Regions from separate parts of the Pseudoalteromonas sp. ATL1 genome, predicted to be linked through region 2. Evidence: riboswitches for the same ligand, from Rfam matches in the RefSeq annotation. Region 2 holds a riboswitch; the other holds the start of a gene.
What was found. A riboswitch is a leader RNA that binds a small molecule or an ion and turns the genes downstream of it on or off. The one in region 2 is predicted to bind cobalamin.
Positions count from the first base shown of each region.

Region 1 (3,419 bases), 2.7 Mb from region 2:
AACGGAGCTAAGCCCTGCCACGATTTTTTACAGTGCCGAACACTATCACCAAAATTATTATGAAAATAACCCCAACCAAGGCTATTGCAGCATTTTGATAGCGCCAAAGATCGCGAAGTTTCAACACATCTACGCCGATTATATCAATGGCTAATCATTAAAAAAGGCGAGTTTTTAACTCGCCTTGCCTGTTATGTTTTCAATTAAAAGCTGCATTATTTAGAAGCTGAAACTTGCACCAACAAATGCCTGTCGACCAATAGGCACATAGCCCAAAATATCTCCGTTACTGGCCACGCCAGTCGCAGCGGTAAAGTAAGATTCATCCGTTAAATTTTCGATTCGCGCTGTCAGTTTGATGTTTTCAAACAGTAAATAATTCGCAGCTAAGTTGAAAAGTGTATACCCGCCCAACTTGGTTTCTAAACTACTGAATGTTGTACTGTTATATAGTGTAATGCTGGGTCGTGAAGAGCGATATAACATGCCCACACTCACATCCAAGTTATCCCATGATTTAGACAAGGTATAATTAAATGCCGTATCTGGGCGACGAACCAGTTTCTTGCCGGTCATCTTGTCTTTGGCGTCAAGTAGGGTCAAATTCACATCATGCTCAAAACCAAATGCTGACGTTGATGCCGATAGCTCAACCCCTTTCATGGTGGCTTGTTCGACATTTTGCGCTATGTACTTACCCGAAGTGTTTGGCAAGCTGATGATCATTTTATCAATCTTATTCTGGAACACGGCAACATCGAAACGACCACTTGCTGTTTTCACTGATAGCCCTAGCTCGTTATTACTCGCCTCTTCCGGTTTTACATTCGGATTTGGCAAATACCAAGGACTGTTTTTAACGAAGGCGTGGGTTAAAGTTGGCGCTCTAAAAGCCGTACCGTGATTGATTCTAAACGTAACATACTTATTGGCAACATAACCAAAGCCCGTGGTATAAGTTGTGTCGCGGCCATGAAAATCATAGTCATCAGTTCTTATCACCGCATTTGCTAACAACGTACCATCATCATAAAAACCACCGATAAACGCCGCCTTGTTGGTTCGCTCTGAATGCGTAAACTCAGCACTCGCATTTCCTAAATCTTCGGTTAGCTGATTGAGGCCACCACTGACTTTGAGCGCATTACTGACGTTGTATAATGCTCTATATTCGAACTCTACGCGTTCCGTGCTGTACACGTCATGCTTTGGTGTGCCAGTTTGTGTGTTCTCTTGCTGAGAGAAGCTTGCACTGGCGTGGTGAACTAATTTATCAACTTGCTTTTTCCAAGCTAATCGGCCCGTGTAGTTTTCAAACGCATAAGCATCATTGCCCCATGCGTTATCATACTCACCATCACCTTCACTGTACTGTGCGATTGCCGATAATGATCCCAAAGTTTCATGATCATAATTTAAGTTAAACCCTAAATTTCTATTGGTATAACCATCGCTATCATGATCTTTGCTCAGTGGTGCGGCAGGATCTTTACTCTTTACGTCATAGCCATCAGTATCTTCATAGCCAAGGTTAAAACTTAAAGATAAATCGTCTGAAGATAACTTACCCGATTGCTGGTAGTTCACATAATTATGGCCGCCGGTAGTCACAGCAACTTCATGCTGCTGTGCTTGACGCGTAATGATATTAATCACCCCAGCCATCGCATCAGAGCCATAAATGGCGGCTCTCGCGCCCTTTACAACTTCGATACGTTCAATGCTGTTTACTGGAATGTTGGTAAACGACACACTACCAGAGTTCGCATCACTGACACGTACGCCATCCACTAACACCAATACATGCTTGGTTGCAGCACCACGCAAAAATACACTGGCTGTTTGGCCAAAACCACCGGTTCTAACGACATCAACACCTGCCATGGTATTGAGCAAAGAAGGTAAATCGCGGGCATTACTTTTTTCAATTTGTATACGCTCAAGCACGTTTACTGTAGCTAAGGCATTATTGATAGGTTGTTCAAATTTGTTCGCTGTGACCGTGATACGCTCAATAGTTTGCGTGTCGGTTTGTGCAGATACAGACGATGACACAGCGGCGAGTACAGCCACTGCTAAAATAGATTTGTTGTGCATGATTTCCCCAAACTTGCGCCCACCGCACAAGTAAAACAAGTAAAGTACATCAAGGCCGGTCTCCGGACTTAGCCCATAGGGGCATCACCGTTGCGGGGGCAGTGCTGGATTTCGCTCACGCCTGTGATTGTCACCAACTTCCCGATTATCTTAGCTATTTTTGATAACGTCATGATCAAGTGTGATCGTTAAGATCATCTAGCCAAGCACCTTGAAAAGAGGCGCTATTGTGCGAACTTTAGAAATGATTGTCAATGGACGTCTAGAATTCTAAAGCAAGCTATATATCTAGCTTGCTTCAGTATGCGTGCGCTCTATTACAACACCGAGAGTGCGAGCAAAAAGAATTAATCGCGGAAGTTTTTGAATTGGAACGGCTGACCCAATTCAGAAGTACGAATTAATTGCATCACTTCTTGCAAATCATCACGCTTTTTACCCGTAACGCGCACTTCTTCACCTTGAATAGCGGCTTGTACTTTAATTTTTGAATCTTTGATCAATTTAACCAATTTCTTGGCCATGTCTTTGTCGATCCCTTGCTTCAAAGCAACCTTACGAGATACATTTTTACCTGAACGCTCAATGTCTTTTAATTCAAGACTCGACACATCAAGACCACGCTTTGATGCTTTGTTAGCTAAAATATCAAATAATTGCATTACTTGTGGGTCGGCTTCCGCTTTTAAAGTGATCACCTCATTTGTCAGTTCAATTGAGGCGTCAACACCACGAAAATCGTAGCGTGTTTCTAGTTCACGATTGGCATTATCAACCGCGTTTTTTGCTTCTGTCATTTCGATTTCAGACACAATGTCAAAAGAAGGCATGTTACTCTCCTAAAATATGAATAACGCAATTATATCAATCAAAATTAGAATGTGGGTAAAAATGTGATATTCACCCACCAGCCAGTTTTCAGTGATATACTGGCCCCAATTTAGTAGCTCATCATTTAGTAGGACTTTTTGTGACAAGACGGGTTTATCAAGTATTACTGTTAATCACTTTGGCTATTTGCACCTTTTTATTTGCTAAAGAATTTCAACATTCTGGTGTACGCATTGAGCATGCCGATAAAGTCGTTCATTTTATCATTTTTTTTGGCCTCGCATTTATCATGCACCACGCATTTAAATGGCCGATGATAGCGCAGTTGGTGTTGTTAGCCGCTTATGGCATTGGCATTGAAGTGATGCAAGACAGCCTCCCCTACAGAGAAGCGTCATTAGGTGACTTTGTCGCCGACTTTGCCGGCGCGCTCAGTTATTACTTAACCTATTCTGCAATATACAAGTGGCGCCTTAAAAAACATGGCTAAT
Region 1 is NZ_JBZYXL010000001.1:1,094,013-1,097,431, reverse strand. Features, by position in the region: gene msrA (peptide-methionine (S)-S-oxide reductase MsrA) at 1-154, shown strand, start outside; gene AC5FX4_RS04835 (TonB-dependent receptor domain-containing protein) at 220-2,097, opposite strand; cobalamin riboswitch at 2,134-2,286, opposite strand; gene AC5FX4_RS04830 (YajQ family cyclic di-GMP-binding protein) at 2,445-2,927, opposite strand; gene AC5FX4_RS04825 (VanZ family protein) at 3,068-3,418, shown strand; gene AC5FX4_RS04820 (ketopantoate reductase family protein) at 3,411-3,419, shown strand, end outside.
Region 1: it holds a riboswitch for cobalamin, as region 2 does, so the genes downstream of both, AC5FX4_RS04835 (TonB-dependent receptor domain-containing protein) here and AC5FX4_RS16660 (ABC transporter ATP-binding protein) in region 2, are expected to answer to the same signal.

Region 2 (3,419 bases):
TGGCAATTCTTGATTATTCAATATGGTACGAGCGAGTACATCGACCCATAACATAAACACGCCACCTGATATGGTGATACACATTAGCCCTTGTGTCGTCGCCTGAGAAATAAAAAATCGCACCATGTGTGGGATCATTAACCCTACAAACCCCACTCCGCCACAAGAAGCGACCAATACCGCAGTCACCAAAGAACTCATCAGTAACATGCCAAGTCTTACTCTGTTAACGTTGATACCCAAGGTAATCGCACTTTCATCTCCAAGCAGTAACGCATTTAACACACGACGATAAAGCAACACCACGAGTAGGCTTCCAATCACTACAAAACAGGGTAACCAAAGCCATTGCCATTGCGCACGGCTGAAACTGCCTAAAGTCCAAAAAACAATCGCACTGATCGCCTGCGGATCACTCCAATACAAAAGTAAGCTTGTACAGGCACTAAATAAGAATGATAGAGCAACACCAGCAAGCAGCATTGACTCCACCTGCCTACTTGCTTGGCTTTTCGCGATGAGCAATAGCATGAGCATAGCGGCAAGACTCCCTAAAAAGGCAGCCCCCGATAGCCAGAGCCCGGCTTGCACACCAGTCAATGCGAATAACAACACCACACCGAATGAAGCACCAGAAGAAACGCCAAATAGGTAAGGATCGGCTAATGGATTGCGGGTTACTGTTTGTAAAATAAGCCCAGCCAGCGCCAAGCCACAACCAGCGAAAAACGCTAAGATTGCACGTGGTAACCGCAATTCAATAATAACCTTATGGCCCAGCTGGTTGTCCGAGTATGCAAAAAGCGCTTGTGCCACATCGGATAAAGCGATGGGGATTGCACCTAAACTTAATGCTCCCATGAAGCTAACCGCTACCGCTGCGCCCAAAAGGGCAATGAAAGTCAAACGGCTCATTGAATATATCCGTAGTGATAACGAATATGCGGCACTAGACGTGTATTGTCTTTTGAACTTGGGACATTGGTGACCTCAGCACAAACACCAAACACATCACTCAATAATTGAGGCGTTAGTACTTCGGCGGGCGCGCCTTGCGCTACCAATTGCCCAGCTTTGAGCACAAGTAATCTATCGCTCATCGCTGACGCTAAATTTAAATCGTGAAACGAAGCCAAAACACTAATGCCCAAAGATTTAGCTAACTCCATAATTTGAATTTGATACTTCACATCAAGGTGGCTCGTGGGTTCATCCATGATGAGTAGCACTGGCTGTTGCACCATAGCTCGCGCAATCATCACTCGCTGCTTTTCTCCGCCAGATAATGAAGTGAATACTTGCTTAGACTTACCACTTAACCCCACTTTCTCAATTGCGGCAGCAACTAAATCACGGTCTTTTTGACCTAACGAGGAAAAAAGTGATTTGTGAGGTGTGAGCCCCATTGCAACGACATCATAGGTATCAAGGTTAAATTGCTCAGGCACATCTTGCAGCACAACGGCGACTTGCTTGGCATACGCTAAGCGAGAGTAACCTTCTAAGGCTTCACCACTGAGTGATATTGAACCATGACTTGGCTGTACGTACCTGTAAAGACACCTTAATAATGACGACTTACCCGCTCCATTCGGGCCGAGCAAACCAACAAATTCACCACACTTTACATCAAAGCTGATGTTGCTGAGGATCGTGGCTTGGTTTATCGTCAGTCCAAGGTGTTGAACTTGCAACATCGATGGTTTTTTTTCCAATGATTTTGTCATGTGGACCTTATGCTAACAACAGACATAATAGTGATACCTATCCGCTTAACTAAGCGGTTCAGTATTAACACAGGCAATAGACGCACGTACACTTACAGAGTACTCAATGGAAGAGAATTGGCTGTGACTCAAAGTACGCCCGCTTAGAGTTAATTTGCTAGTCTTGGTATCTGACTTTGGCTGCTTTACGCGCGCCTTCACAGTTGCGGGGACAGTTGAGTATTTGCAACTCATTCCCAAGATTTCCTAACAAGGATATGACGGCTATTATGCTGTCTAGATGGCTAGAATACAACTTCTGTAAAAACTGCATGAACGTAACGTCACAAGAAGACGATCGCGTAATTTGCTGCGCCATCGTGAACAGGCCAATTAAGACTGCGTTATCATAGTTAGATTTTGAAACAGGTAGCGATCAAAAATGCGAGCCTTAGCTCGCATTTCAATGCTGGAGAAAATCATTATAAGATTTGATTTTCTTTCCAAGCTTGTTCTTTTGCCATACGCTTTTTGCGTCGATCGCATGGGTCATCACAATCACATGCTTTTTCAACCCCTACAGCGCCTAAGCCACCACAACTACTTGCCATTGATTTCTTCTGCACAATCACACCGACAGCCATCGCAGCAATAATCAAAATAAGTAAACCAAAAGTAAGAAGAAATAGCGACATCGTATGGGCCCCTTTAAGGTGATAATTGGCCCCACTACTTGAGGGCCAACGACGGTTTTAATCACCTCGCATTATAGCGCGGTTATTCGCCGCTCACAAATATGGTTTGAAGGCATCACTGGCATACGTTTTTAGCCCTTCTGGTGACTTACTGATCAAGTAAACCGCAAGATTATGCTCCTGCGCATACGCTTTCGCTCGTTCTGTACCCATCACTGTTAATGCCGTTGCTAAGCCATCCGCAGTCATCGCTGAAGGGTGTAAAACCGTAACGGATACCAGTTCGTGTTTTACTGGCATACCTGTTGCGGGATCAATCAAATGGGTGAAGGTTTCACCATCCATTTCATAAAAAATACGATAATCACCCGATGTCGCAATACCCGTACTACCCAGTTGAAGTTCTCTATGTGATTGTCGCATTCCCATTGGTGCATCAGGTTGTTCAATGGCAATGATCCATGGTACATCGTTTGGTTTCGAGCCAGACACTCGCAGTTCTCCACCAATTTCAACCATGTAATCAGTGATACCCAACTCCTCGAGTAAAGACGCTACTTTATCAATACCAAATCCCTTCGCCGTTGATGAAAAAGACACTTCAAGTCCATCGACTGTTTTAGCCAGCCCTTGCTCGTTTAAGATGAGTTTATCAACACCAATACGACTGATCATATCATCCAATTGCGCTTGTGAAGGACGCTTCGTGGGGCGCTTATCTGGGCCAAAACCCCACAAGTCAATTAGTGGCCCCATGGTCACATCAAGGGTTTTTGTCGACTTACCAAGACGGATAGACTCCGCAACAACGTCTCTAAAATCGTCGCTGATGGCCATAAACTGGCCATGAGGCAGACTATTAAAGCGATTTATCTCTGAGTCTTTCACCCAAGGAGACATCGACTGATTCACGCCCACAAGCGTGTCATCAATTTGCGTTTGCAGCTGCTCCGCGGTTATCTCTGGGTTTTGGGGAAAAACTTTAATGTTATAAGTTGTGCCCATTGTTTTACCATGG
Region 2 is NZ_JBZYXL010000001.1:3,793,987-3,797,405, forward strand. Features, by position in the region: gene AC5FX4_RS16655 (FecCD family ABC transporter permease) at 1-915, opposite strand, end outside; gene AC5FX4_RS16660 (ABC transporter ATP-binding protein) at 912-1,727, opposite strand; cobalamin riboswitch at 1,871-1,996, opposite strand; gene nqrM ((Na+)-NQR maturation NqrM) at 2,189-2,401, opposite strand; gene AC5FX4_RS16670 (FAD:protein FMN transferase) at 2,495-3,419, opposite strand, start outside.